Regions from separate parts of the Paenibacillus sp. XP01 genome, predicted to be linked through region 2. Evidence: riboswitches for the same ligand, from Rfam matches in the RefSeq annotation. Region 2 holds a riboswitch; each other region holds the start of a gene.
What was found. A riboswitch is a leader RNA that binds a small molecule or an ion and turns the genes downstream of it on or off. The one in region 2 is predicted to bind thiamine pyrophosphate.

Region 1 (4,351 bases), 3.4 Mb from region 2:
CGGGATTGATGCGGCATGCCGAACGATATTCGGGTTGGACGCCGATTGCCGCCCAGTTGTCCATGGCTCCGGCGGCAGCACGGGTAACGATGGCTAGCGGCATAACCGTGCACAGTCCCCTTTCCGTTCTGGCACCGTATTTGCAACGGGAATTGAATATGCAGCTAAAGTCCGGCTTGTGATGCATGACATGCAAAAAAGCAGTTCATTCCCCAAGATAGGGAGATGAACTGCTTTTTGCTGTTTGGCTTCTCCTCCTGTCCGTTTTGTTGCGGACAGACAATAACGCCAATTTAACGGATTCGCGGACAACCGCCCAAGAAGGCCGGCATTATGAGCGCATCCGGTATTCTTCGGCTTTTTCCTGCATGCCTGCGGCAACCGCCTCTTGTTCCGACAATCCCTTCTCCGCGGCAAATGCACGGATATCCTGCGTAATGCGCATGCTGCAGAACTTCGGTCCGCACATCGAACAGAAATGCGCCTGCTTCGCTCCTTCGGCAGGCAGTGTTTCGTCGTGGTAGGACATGGCCCGTTCAGGGTCGAGCGACAGGTTGAACTGGTCGCGCCAGCGGAATTCGAAGCGGGCTTTGGACAGCGCGTCGTCCCGGCGCTGCGCACGCGGATGGCCTTTGGCCAGATCGGCGGCATGGGCCGCGATTTTGTAGGCGATGACGCCTTCGCGCACATCGTCCTTGTTCGGCAAGCCGAGATGTTCCTTCGGCGTAACGTAACAGAGCATGGATGTGCCGAACCAGCCGATCATGGCCGCCCCGATGGCCGACGTAATATGGTCGTACCCCGGCGCAATGTCCGTGGTCAGCGGGCCGAGCGTGTAGAACGGCGCTTCCTGGCAAATCTCCATTTGCAAGTCCACGTTTTCCTTGATTTTGTGCATCGGCACGTGTCCGGGACCCTCAATCATCACCTGCACGTCATGCTTCCAGGCGATCTGGGTCAATTCCCCCAGCGTCGCGAGTTCCGCCATCTGCGCTTCGTCATTGGCATCATAAATGCTGCCCGGGCGAAGGCCGTCTCCCAGCGAAAAGGCGACGTCATACCGCTTCATGATCTCGCAGATTTCTTCGAAATGGGTGTACAGGAAATTTTCCTGATGATGCGCCAGACACCAGGCCGCCATGATCGATCCGCCCCGTGACACGATGCCCGTCATCCGTTTGGCAGTCATCGGAATATAGCGGAGCAGCACGCCCGCATGAATCGTAAAGTAGTCCACGCCCTGCTCGGCCTGCTCGATCAGCGTGTCGCGGTACAGCTCCCACGTCAGCGCCTCCGCCTCCCCTCCGACCTTTTCCAATGCCTGATAGAGCGGCACCGTGCCGATCGGTACCGGCGAATTGCGAATGATCCATTCGCGGGTGGTGTGAATGTCTTTGCCCGTGGACAGATCCATCACCGTATCCGCTCCCCAACGGACGGCCCAGGTCATCTTCTCGACCTCTTCCTCAATGGAAGACGATACGGCCGAATTGCCGATATTGGCATTGATTTTGACGTGGAAATGGCGTCCGATCATCATCGGTTCGCTCTCCGGATGATTGATATTGGAAGGCAAAATGGCTCGGCCGCTGGCCAGCTCCTGCCGTACGAATTCAGGCTCCACGCCTTCGCGGATGGCCGCGAATTCCATCTCGGGCGTAATGATGCCTCTCCGTGCATAGTGCATCTGCGTCACGCATCGCCCTTCCCGTGCCCGCAGCGGTTTCCCGGTGACGCCGGGATACGTCTCGGCTCCAGCTCTTGTGCTGCCCGGCTTCAAGCCGTTGTCCTCCGGCTTAATCGTCCGGCCTTCGTACGATTCTACGTCCTCGCGCTCCGTAATCCACTGTCTGCGCAGCGCGGGCAGGCCCGTCCGGATGTCCACCTCATAATCCGGATCGGTCATCGGACCGCTCGTATCGTACACGCGGAGCGGTTCGTTATGCTCCACCCCTTGGGGAGTGCTTGTGTCATGAAGGGCAATTTCGCGTTCGGGGACCAACAGGTCCGGTCGCGAGCCCTGAATGTATACCTTGCGGCTGCCCGGAAAAGGCCGCAGCCGCCCCATGCTTTCTTTTTCCGTATCCCGATGGTTTTCCTGTCCCGCTGTTTCGTGTCCTGTGCTCATCGCTCATTCTCCTCCTCATGGTATGGTCCGGCATTGCTCATTCTGCGCACCTGTTCATCAGGCCAAGCATGAAGGAAGTACAGCACGGGCGAATTCAAAAGCACGGATACAGCTCCAGGGCGGGCGGGAACATGGCAACCATGGCCGCCGCATCACACATCTCCACCTTGTCGGAACGCCACGGAGATGCGATGATTTCTCGGATACTGCATTAAAAAAGCCGGTTCCCCCAGGGAACCGGCTTTATCCTTCATCGCCAAACGTGCCACGGCAAGTCTACCCACAGGGGAGCTTCACTCAAGGCATATTGACGATGCTCGTCGTTGTTTCGCCGATTACTTCCCTACGCTGGCATGATCCAGATCAGGTGCTAAGGGTCCGGAATCTCATGCGATTCCGTCTCAGTCCGGACAATTCGGACTCCCCCAGTAACGTTTGACGGCTAGCGGCAACTTTGCCGCTGCGTCCTATTCAGTTCAGTCAGCCCATGTCTTGGGCTGTCCATTACAGATTAGCCTAAACATGGCGGAAAAACAACCTTATTTTCCAAAATGCCGTTTCGGATCAGGCCAGCATAAGTCCCATCTGCGCGGCGGCTTCTTTCAGGACCGGAGCATACTCATGGAGCGTCTCCTGGGAAAGGCGGCTGACAGGCCCCGATACGGACAACGCGGCTGCGATCCGGCCATCCCGGCCCATAATGGGCACGGACACCGCCGCGGCCCCCGGTTCGCGCTCTTCGTAACTTGTGGCGTAGCCGGCGGTCCGAATATCCGCCATCTGCGCCAAATACGCCTGCGGATCGATGAATACGGGCCATTCCGGGCCGTTCATCAGTTCTTCCCGGTCTTCCTCGCTTGCAAAAGCCATCAGCACCTTGCTGGAAGCCCCTACGGACAACGGCAGTCTTGCGCCAACGGGAGCCACCCGGCGGATCGCCTGATCGCTCTGTACGGCCTGTATCCGAATCCGTTCGGCACCGTCGCGCAGATACAAGCTTACCGTCTCCCCGAGCCGATCTCTCAGCCGTTCCATCGCCGGCAGCAGCAAAATGGCGGGATCGTCGCTCCGGGACATATGCGCCGATAGTTCCCAAATGCGAATGCCGAGTCTGTATTTCTCGGTCGCCGCATCGCGGATCACAAATCCCCGGTCTTCCAGGGTAGCCATGAGGCGATGCACGGTGCTCTTATGCAATCCGATCTGGCTGGCGATTTCGGTCAATCCCAGATCGCTGCGGGTCGTAAAACACAATAATATATCCAGCGCCCGTTCTACAGCCCGGACGGTTAACTTTCGGTCCTCCATGGCAGAATGCCCTCCTCATGTTTCATCACATGAAACTCGGTTACATAAATTATATGAGAAACGATTCCATCTGTAAACCGATGCCCGTTAAATTCGAACCGGAAGAAGTATCGTGGGGTCTAGGTTATCAGACTTCATCCCCTGTATTTTGCACTCAAAGGAAATAATAACCATGCATCTAAAGAACTATATAACAATTAGGTAACAAATACGCCTGAAGAATTGACATTGGCTATGGTGGAACATACGATAATAAAAAGTCTATTCGCCATCACAAAGAGGAAAAGAACGAGCGTTTCCACATTTTCTCGTTCCTATTGGAATAACTTTCCGAAAGCGAATTCATATTTTCGCTTATGCCTGAATGGTATAAGTATAACCGTCCAACTCTGTTTTTTTCACGGAACCGAACTTGTCATGTCGACATAATCTGACTCTTTCCTCCTCTGCGCCCCAGTAATCCGGCGGCGGGCAGGTTTGGAGAAAATGATCGTCAGTGAGAATTAGCCGATTCAACAAAGGAGGGGCATGTATGTTTCCGACATCCCAGAGCGAGGCCCCGCTGCAAACGAAAGTTTCCGATCTGCCCTCTTCGCTGTCTCCGAGGCTGATCCGGCTTAAACATATTATCGTGGCGTTGCTGCTCTCCGTTGTATTTTTTCTGTTATTTTGCTTCATCGCGCTTCACGGCTACATCGCTTGGGTGCTGTCCAACCCTACGGTAGCCCCCGTCTTTTCCAATCCGATGCAGGCCAAAAACATGAAATACGAAGACATCACGTTCCCGGCCGTCGACGGAAGCCGCATCATGCAAGGCTGGTACATTCCTGCCGACGCCGACGTGAACAAAACGATCATCTTCAGCCATGGATACGGAGCCAACCGGGAGGAAACCTGGGTGCCCATGTACGATTT
Region 2 (4,351 bases):
ATATCACAAAGTCCCGATGCCCGTGCCAATTCGGCGATGCGTACCGCTTCTTCGGCATTCGTCGCTCCAGCGGTATTCGGCAGCAACGTGAATCGACTCAGGTCCAACGTGTCGAGAAAATGCTTGCGGTCCCGCTGCTCCAAATTCAAGCGCCTTATAGCAAATGTCAGAACCTCTGTGCCTGATGCCTCAACCGCCTGTCGTTGTACATCCAAGTCTTCGAATTTCCCTGTTCCCAGCAGCAATCTCGATTCAAAGGCATATTTTCCAATGTTTAACACACTTATCCGCCTCCCACAAAATGTACGATTTCGATTCGGTCTCCGTTTTTCAGCGGCGTCGTCTCATGAAGCTCTCGCGTTAAAATTTGCCGATTCAGCTCAACAACGACGGTTTTCACCTGAAGATTGAAAGAGAGCAACAATTTGTCCACACGATTCAACTGGTCTTCAATCTCCATCGATTGTCCGTTGACGATAATATTCAATGCATCATCCCCTTTCCGCATAAGCGCTCCGGATTGAAAGCAGAAATCCCGAGTTCACCGGCCGATTTCCCCTCGATCAAATCCGCCAACACACTGCCTGTGATAGCGCTGAGCAAAATACCGTTCCGATAATGTCCGAAAGCGGCATACAATCCCGAATATTGTTCGCTTTCCCCCAAATACGGCAAACCATCCGGAGTCGATGGTCTCACGCCGGCCCAGGCTCGCTCGAATCGGGCGTGCGCAACGGCGGGAACCCATGCTGCCGCGGCGGAGATCAGTTTCTGGATTCCTCCAGGGGTCACATGCAAATCCGAAGCTCCCGCCAAGCTTGTTGCACCCAACCACACTTCTCCATTCGCTTTTGGAACGATATAAACATCTTCCGCATAAACGGTCCTGTCCGGTACATTTCCCCGTGCAGCGTCATGATGTGAAAACCGGACAGCAACCATTTCTCCCTTTACCGGCACGACAGGCATGTTCAACCCTACGCTTTCCATCAACTCTACTCCTTGCAGCCCGGCCGCGACTATGACATTTTTACATGTCAACATGCCAATGGAGGTTTGAACCCCTTGTATGCGCCCTGCCCCGGTTTGCAGCGTTACATTCTGAATGCCTTCCATGATTCGAGCCCCGTATGCTTGAGCAGACTTGGCATAAGCTGTGACAAGGTTTAACGGCAGCACTTCGCTTTCAGCTTGCCTGTACAACCCGCCATACGTATCCCGGCTTAGCCAGGGTGCCTGACGCTGCAGTTCCTGCCTATCCCAATACGTGCATGCATTCGAATCTGTTTCATATGCGGCTGCATATAGTCCTGCCTTTTGTCCGCTTCGAAAAGGCGTAATGAACCCGGCCTGCCGCAAGCCAATGTCAATTCCGCTCATCGCTTGAATATGCTCCCTCTGCCGGTGAACCCGTTCACGGCTGCGCCGGGCAAGCTCCGCCATGGCCGCATGATGAAAGTGCTCACTGTCGGCAGCCAGCATGCCGGCCGCCGCCGATGACGTCCCTCCACCCATTCGGGCTCGTTCCAGGAGCATTACTTCCTGCCCGCGGGCTGCCAATTCATAAGCGATGGAACAACCGATGACACCCCCTCCGATCACGATCGTTTCGGCAGACATGTCCTTTCGCGAACGTGGCTTCTCTTTTTTGTCGAGAATGTCGAACCCCGAACTACCGTCTAAGCTAATGCGATCATCAAACAACGATTGCCCCTCCTTCATCTTCGTTCAATGGCGTCATTCATGGGCCGTACACCGGACATGGCCTGTTTGAATGCAGCGGCTGCTTGCTCAGGTTTACTGTTCTCCCATATGGCGGACATGACCGCAATCCCGCTTGCCCCGGCTGCGTAAATCGCATCCACGGCATCAGGGCGAATTCCGCCGATCGCAATGACGGGAATGCAAAGGGAGCTGCATATCGCTTTCAATGCTGGTATGCCTCTTGGCGCAGCGCCAATTTTGCTGTTGGTAGCAAAAACGTGCCCAAAAATAACATAATCTGCGCCTTGGCGCTCAGCGGATTTCGCCCCTTCCAAGGAATGCACGGAAACGCCCAGACGGATCGGTTCATGCTTGTTGTCCATCCGGATGGTTGTTCCATACTGTTTGAAATCCGATTCCCCCCTTTGCACGCCGCACAACTTAGGAACAGAAAAACCATCCATTCGATCAGGAATGCCATTAACGACAATTTGCGAAGCCGGGATACCCGCTTCTAGCATTCGTTCGGCCCAATGCAATCTTTGGTTGATCGCAAGATGTTTTTCCCGAATATGAATGTAATCTACCCAAGGGCTCACCCGGATCGCCTTTTCAAGAAAAACATCAAGGTCCCCCGTTCCGTTTGAAATGACATGGAGCTCCAATGATGAAGGTACTGATTGAGTTTGCGAAGCAACCATAACTCGGTTCACCTGCCTTTCGCTGAAAGAACACAAAAAACCACTCCCGCAGGGGAGTGGCGACTTATTCGTATCTTTCGTGCAATGCAAGGCAAATGCGAAACCAATGGGCATTATTCTCACGCGTTTATGCATGGAACGAGCATTGCCGATAATCGCATTGCAATCCAAGCGACGGCTGAAATACAGCCTTCCTTGTCATGACGAAAAACGTGCCACTTCCCTACGCTGGTATGATCCAGATCAGGTACAAAGGGTCCGGAATCGAATTATTCCATCTCAGCCGCATCGCGCGGCACCCCTAGTGCTCTTATGAAGTTGTAGCCTATATTACCATAGGCATCCTGTTTTGTCATCGATCATTTTTGCGTGCACTGCCAGAAATCAGGAAGATCAGCGTTTTTTTAGGTTAGACTACGCAGCTGAAAATATCGCACTATCCAGTGCCTTTTCGTCGGAGGATACTAGCGATTGATATAACAATTTTGCTCAAAATAGCCTCGAGCCGCTGCCTCCTGGGCATCCGTAAAAACTTCCTCCGGCCTGTATCCGTTCGAGCATGTGGCCGGATAATAATATTTGATGCCGCTGTCAGGATCCACGCCGCCGATCACGGCCGTCCTCTTAACAAGCCGGCCGCCTCCGATGGCAAAGTTGTTGATTTTTCGGCTCCCGCTCGGAATACCCTGAATGAAAGCAATGATCCCTGTGTCATTTATAGAGTTGTACCAGTCTTCCTGGGAGATGAGCGGCAGAGTAAACGTGTATGAGATGCCATTTCTTCTGGCAAATTCGTTGTGACGATTGATGACCTCGGCCAAATCCTCCTGAACGGCACTGACAATCCGGCTTCTGCGCACATGTTCAAAATGTTCATCATTTCTCAGCAACGGGATCCGTGTCGACGCGATGAGTTCATTCCGAAAGCCTTCAAGCCACATTTGCCTTTCGGCATCATAGGCGTAGACATAACTATCCAACGTGAAATTGATGCTGTTTCCGTCTTCGTCTGCATAGGTATAAGGTTTCTTCGGGCTCCATACGTGACGAAAATAGTTTTCGGACTCCCCCATCATTTCCGTCTCTTTGGCAAACATGTAGTAACCGTCGTAGTCCAGAACAACGATAGCCGGGATATAATCGAACAAGGAGCGAATCGCTGGCGGATCGTCCTGAATCCCCAAATTAAGAGCCATCGTTTGCGTAAACGTCTCCAGCGCCAAATCTTTATCAGCGTTCACAAACTTTGATGAACCGTAGCCCGCTTCTCCACTTTGCTTTTCGTTCTGGTGCATGACCATGCCAGCGTCCATGACGGCAGTCCTCAGCGCCGTCTCATATCTATTGCTGAGGATCTGGGCCTCTTGGAGTTCCCGACTGCTCTGCGACACGATCCAAAAAAACGGAAAAAAGACAAGCACAAAAACGATGGACAGCTCAGTAATCTTCATTCAGCACCATCCCTCCATACGTGGTAAACACGGCGGGAGATTGGATTGTCCCATTTAGCCATTCGCGGATAAGCATTGCGGGGGTTCGATTCGTATTTCTGACGGACACGGTAAAAAAATCCCCTACTGTAAACGTGTATCTTCGGGCAGGATCCTCCGCGGTTTCTAAACCGTCGGTCGGAAAAAGCTTCTCTTTGATTTGGCTTGAATAATATCCATCCAAAACCGTCTCGTACGTCCCCGTAAAAGTCGCAGGATTTTGGGGATCGATGTAATTCGGCACATATTTTTTGTGCAGATGCTCCATTGAAATGTCGTAGACATTGCCCGTGCGCGCCAATTGTTCTTCGAATTCGGCAAACATCGCTGGAGAAATGTAACCTTTGGTGCGAGCGGAATCAACAAAACGCGTGACGGTCTGGTAAACGGTCATCCGGGAAATCTCATCCTGCCGATCCGCCGTTTCGGCAGCCGGATATACATATAGCAGAAGTA
Region 3 (4,351 bases), 3.2 Mb from region 2:
GCTTTCAATACATAACTGCGAGTGCCGCCGATTTTTACGCCTCGGGCAATGTCGATCATGTCATGCATTTCACCCAGCTCAACATGATCCTTCGCATCGTAATCGAATTTCGTAATCTCACCGACACGCCGCACTTCAACGTTATCTTCATCCGATGCTCCTGCCGGCGTATCCGGCGACACCACGTTCGGTACCAGCCACTGCAGTCTCGTTACCTCCTCCTGCACGTCGGCAAGCTTGGTCTCATTCTGCTGGAGCTTGTCGTTAAGCTCCTTTACGCGTGTCCGCAGCTCTTCCGCCTGTGCCCGATCTCCAGCCTGCATCAGCTTGCCAATCTCTGCCGACCAGGCGTTCCGCAAGCGGCGCCCTTCCTCCGTTTCCTGCAAAAGCCTTCTTCTTTCCTCGTCCAGGGTAAGCAGCTCGCGAACCGAAACCTTGATTTTTTTGCCGTCCGCGGCCGCCTGAACCTCATCCGCATGCGCACGAATCCATTTCATATCCAACATGTACACCGTCTCCTTTGGGCTATAAAAATGCAAAGAGCGCCCTCATCCCTTGGGACGAGGAGCGCTCTGCTCGCGGTGCCACCCAACTTGCCGGGACAGGTAATCCTGTGTCCAGCCTCTTGGTCCGCGGTAACGGGCGGTTCCGGTTAACTTGGGGAATGGGTTCGCTCCCCTGGCGAAAACGCCTCCGAGTTGGATGCTCTTCAACGGCATAGTTCCGATCTGCAATTGTTGACAATGATTATATATGAAATGCTCCCCCATTCGCAAGAGCTTCATTCATTATGTTTTCAAACGACCATTGCCCAGGAAATAAGACAGATCGGTCAAGCGCTGACTTTGCTTCTGGCCACCACATTGCCAAATACAGCCCGAACGATCGGCCCCACCACCAGAAGCTGTGCCGGAAGTGCCAGCAAGAAGTTATGGCCGATCGCCGAACCATAGCTTCGCAGGATGGAACGACCTCCAAGTCCATTGGTGAGGTAGGATGTCATTACACCATAGAAAGACATGACCAACACCATGCCGACCACCATAAAAAACGAGAGCGTCAACACGGCCACCAATTTGTTCGACTTGTCGAACGGCAGGGAAAACGCTACTTTTTTCGCCACAGGACCTATCAATATCGATTCAACCGCAAAAGCGACCACAAAACAGATCACAAACTGCAGCAGAATCTCCATCAAAGACAATTTCCCGATCATTCCGCTGTTATACAGATTAAACAACAGCATGATCGTGACCATGCCGAAGCACATCATTAATCCGAACACCACTTGTTCTCTTTTCGTTGTTGGCAATGTACTCATCCTTTCTGTTCATTTGATCATTATAGTGATCACGTTATGCCCTTCATAAGTGAACAAATTGTGAACTTTTAAAATTTAAATCTTTATTTTTTACGTAAGCGCGTTCAATTGCCGCTCTAATTCCAACTTGACAGCTTGGATTTCCACATCTATTCTATTTCTAAAATGCTAATGGCGAATTATCTGCCCCGGGAGGTATGTTCATATGGCTTTTCAAAAACGCGTCGACCACGTCGGAATCTCCGTTCGCGATCTGGAAACAACGCTCCGCTTCTATACCGAGATTGTCGGTCTGGAACTGAAGGGACGGTTGACTCACACCAACGGTGTCATTCAGCTGGCATTTCTCGGTTTTAACGGGAGCGACGAGACCGAGATCGAGCTGATTCAGGGGTATAGCGACAAGCTGCCATCCGAAGGAACGGTGCACCACTTTGCCATCCATGTGGAGGACATCGAAGCGGAATACCGGCGCATTCAGGCAACGGATGCAGAGTTCATCGATGGGGAGATTGTAACCTTGCCGAACGGATATCGTTACTTCTTCATCTATGGACCTGAAAAAGAATGGATTGAATTTTTCCAACGGTAATCCCGGTCGTCCCTCCAATTCCTTACTGGACACAATCCGGACTCTTGCCTATAATTACTGTGATAGCAACGCCCGTAACTTCATAGCTTCCCAGGGGTGTCGGAATTGGCCGGCTGAGAGTGTATCCCATAAGATACTGACCCTTAGACCTGATCTGGATCATGCCAGCGTAGGAATCGGAGTATATTGACCAAGGCACAGCCCCAAGGCTGGTGGCCATTCTCTAACGCCTGCATGCGTCCCGAATAACGGGACGCTTTTTTGTTAATATCAGAACGTGTGGACCGCGATGCAATTCCCCTGATATGGCATTCTTAATCAGATGTTGTGGACATGAAGCCAAGGAGTACCCGTGCCGATGGCCGGACAATATGAAGGAGAGAAAAAGAAATGAAATGGCGCAAAATGATGGGCCTGATGCTCTTGTGCATCACCCTCGTAACCGTTGCCGCATGCGGCGGCAAGGAAGCGGCACCTGCCGGCGAGAACGGCAGCAGCACGGAAAAGGCAAGCGAAGGCGGCAATGCCGCACTGAAAGACGTTAAGGTGGTGCTCGATTGGACGCCGAATACGAACCATACCGGCCTGTACGCTGCGGTGGATCAAGGCTTTTACAAAGCCGAGGGACTTAACGTCGAAATCGTGCAGCCTGGCGCAGGCGGAGCGGACACGATGGTAGCCTCGAACGAGGTCCCTTTTGGCGTCAGTTACCAGGAGAGCGTAACCCAAGCACGCACGCAAAACGTACCGCTCGTATCCATCGCCGCGGTCATTCAGCACAACACGTCCGGCTTTGCCGCTCCGGTGGACCGGAATATCAAATCGCCCAAAGACTTTGAAGGCAAATCTTATGGAGGCTGGGGCTCTCCGGTAGAAGAAGCCGTCATGCAATCGATTATGGAAGGCGAAGGCGCCGACGTCTCCAAGGTGAAAAACATCAATATGGGCGATGCCGATTTCTTCACTGCCGTGAAACGCGACATCGACTTTGCCTGGATCTTCTATGCGTGGACCGGGATTGAAGCACAACTGCGGAATGAACCGATCGACATGCTGTACGTCAAGGATTACTCCGAAGCGCTCGACTATTACACGCCTGTGCTCGTAACCAACGAAACGACGATTCAGAATGATCCGGAGCTGGTTAAAGCGTTCATGAAAGCGACATCCGAAGGATATCAATATGCGATCGATCACCCGGAGGAGGCTGCCAACATTTTGCTGAAGGCCGTTCCGGACCTCGACAAGGATTTAGTACTCGCCAGCCAGAAGTGGCTCAGCCCGAAATATCAGGACGATGCCGCACGTTGGGGCGAACAGAAACAGGAAGTTTGGCAAAATTACGCGGACTGGATGTTCAGCAAAAAACTGCTCGACCAGCAAGTCGACGTTTCCAAAGCGTATACGAACGAATTTTTACCACAATAACGAGCAACTATATAACGAAATCGGAAGGAGCCGTGAATGGACATGGCCAGCACACTGCTTAGCATACAAGTGATTCCCAAAACGCCGAACGGCGAAAACTCTTATCCTTACGTCGATCGCGCGATCGAAGTCATTCAACAATCCGGCGTCAAATATCAAGTAAACCCGCTGGAAACGACCATGGAAGGCGAACTTGAGGAGCTGCTGCAGATCGTGCGCAAAATGCACGAAGCACTCGTGGAGGCCGGCAGCCCAAGCATCATTTCCCAGATCAAAATTGCCCATAGCCCTGACGGGTTCAGCATGGATGCCCTCACGGAGAAATATCGCTAATGAATTCATACTGGAAAAGCGTATGGCCGCCCTTCGTGGCGGTTATTCTCTTTATCGCGTTATGGCAGGGAGCCGTATCCCTGTTCCATATTGAAAAGTGGATGCTTCCCGCACCCTCGGACATCGCCCGCGAAGCGGCATCTCAAGCCGATCGCCTCGGCATGCATGCTTGGGCTACCATCCAGCTTACCCTGATCGGCTTCGCTGCCGGCACGGCCGTCGGATTGCTGATCGCGATGGTGCTGCATCTTATTCCTTTGCTCAAACAGGCGTTATACCCTTTGCTTATTTTAAGTCAAAACATACCCACCATCGCGCTGGCTCCGCTCCTGCTGATCTGGTTCGGCTTCGGGCTGCTGCCCAAGCTGATCACGATCGTTCTCGTCTGTTTCTTCCCGGTCGCCGTAGCGGCCATGGACGGGTTAACCCGCACGGATGCGGCCATGATGAATTACATGCGCATGGCCGGTGCATCGCGCCGCCACATCTTCTGGAAGCTGGAGCTGCCGCATGCGCTGCCCTCCATCTTCTCCGGCGTGAAGATTGCCGCCACATACAGCGTTATGGGCGCCATCATCGCAGAATGGATCGGCGCCGACAAGGGCATCGGTTATTACATGATGCTGCAGAAGTCCGCTTACCGGACAGATCGATTATTCGTCGCCATCATGATCATC

Region 1: another riboswitch for thiamine pyrophosphate. It lies ahead of thiC (phosphomethylpyrimidine synthase ThiC); the one in region 2 lies ahead of SNR34_RS18880 (thiamine phosphate synthase).
Region 3: another riboswitch for thiamine pyrophosphate. It lies ahead of SNR34_RS02275 (ABC transporter substrate-binding protein); the one in region 2 lies ahead of SNR34_RS18880 (thiamine phosphate synthase).

The regions. Positions count from the first base shown of each region.
Region 1 covers NZ_CP139481.1:762,107-766,457, reverse strand. Annotated here, with positions in the region: gene SNR34_RS03605 (hypothetical protein) at 1-182, shown strand, start outside; gene thiC (phosphomethylpyrimidine synthase ThiC) at 332-2,068, opposite strand; TPP riboswitch at 2,452-2,565, opposite strand; gene SNR34_RS03595 (IclR family transcriptional regulator) at 2,693-3,436, opposite strand; gene SNR34_RS03590 (alpha/beta hydrolase) at 3,969-4,351, shown strand, end outside.
Region 2 covers NZ_CP139481.1:4,204,210-4,208,560, forward strand. Annotated here, with positions in the region: gene SNR34_RS18865 (thiazole synthase) at 1-281, opposite strand, end outside; gene thiS (sulfur carrier protein ThiS) at 284-487, opposite strand; gene thiO (glycine oxidase ThiO) at 484-1,704, opposite strand; gene SNR34_RS18880 (thiamine phosphate synthase) at 1,719-2,417, opposite strand; TPP riboswitch at 2,609-2,718, opposite strand; gene SNR34_RS18885 (hypothetical protein) at 2,870-3,856, opposite strand; gene SNR34_RS18890 (hypothetical protein) at 3,843-4,351, opposite strand, start outside.
Region 3 covers NZ_CP139481.1:473,562-477,912, reverse strand. Annotated here, with positions in the region: gene serS (serine--tRNA ligase) at 1-506, opposite strand, end outside; gene SNR34_RS02285 (DUF2798 domain-containing protein) at 833-1,321, opposite strand; gene SNR34_RS02280 (VOC family protein) at 1,527-1,913, shown strand; TPP riboswitch at 1,996-2,107, shown strand; gene SNR34_RS02275 (ABC transporter substrate-binding protein) at 2,304-3,341, shown strand; gene SNR34_RS02270 (MTH1187 family thiamine-binding protein) at 3,384-3,674, shown strand; gene SNR34_RS02265 (ABC transporter permease) at 3,674-4,351, shown strand, end outside.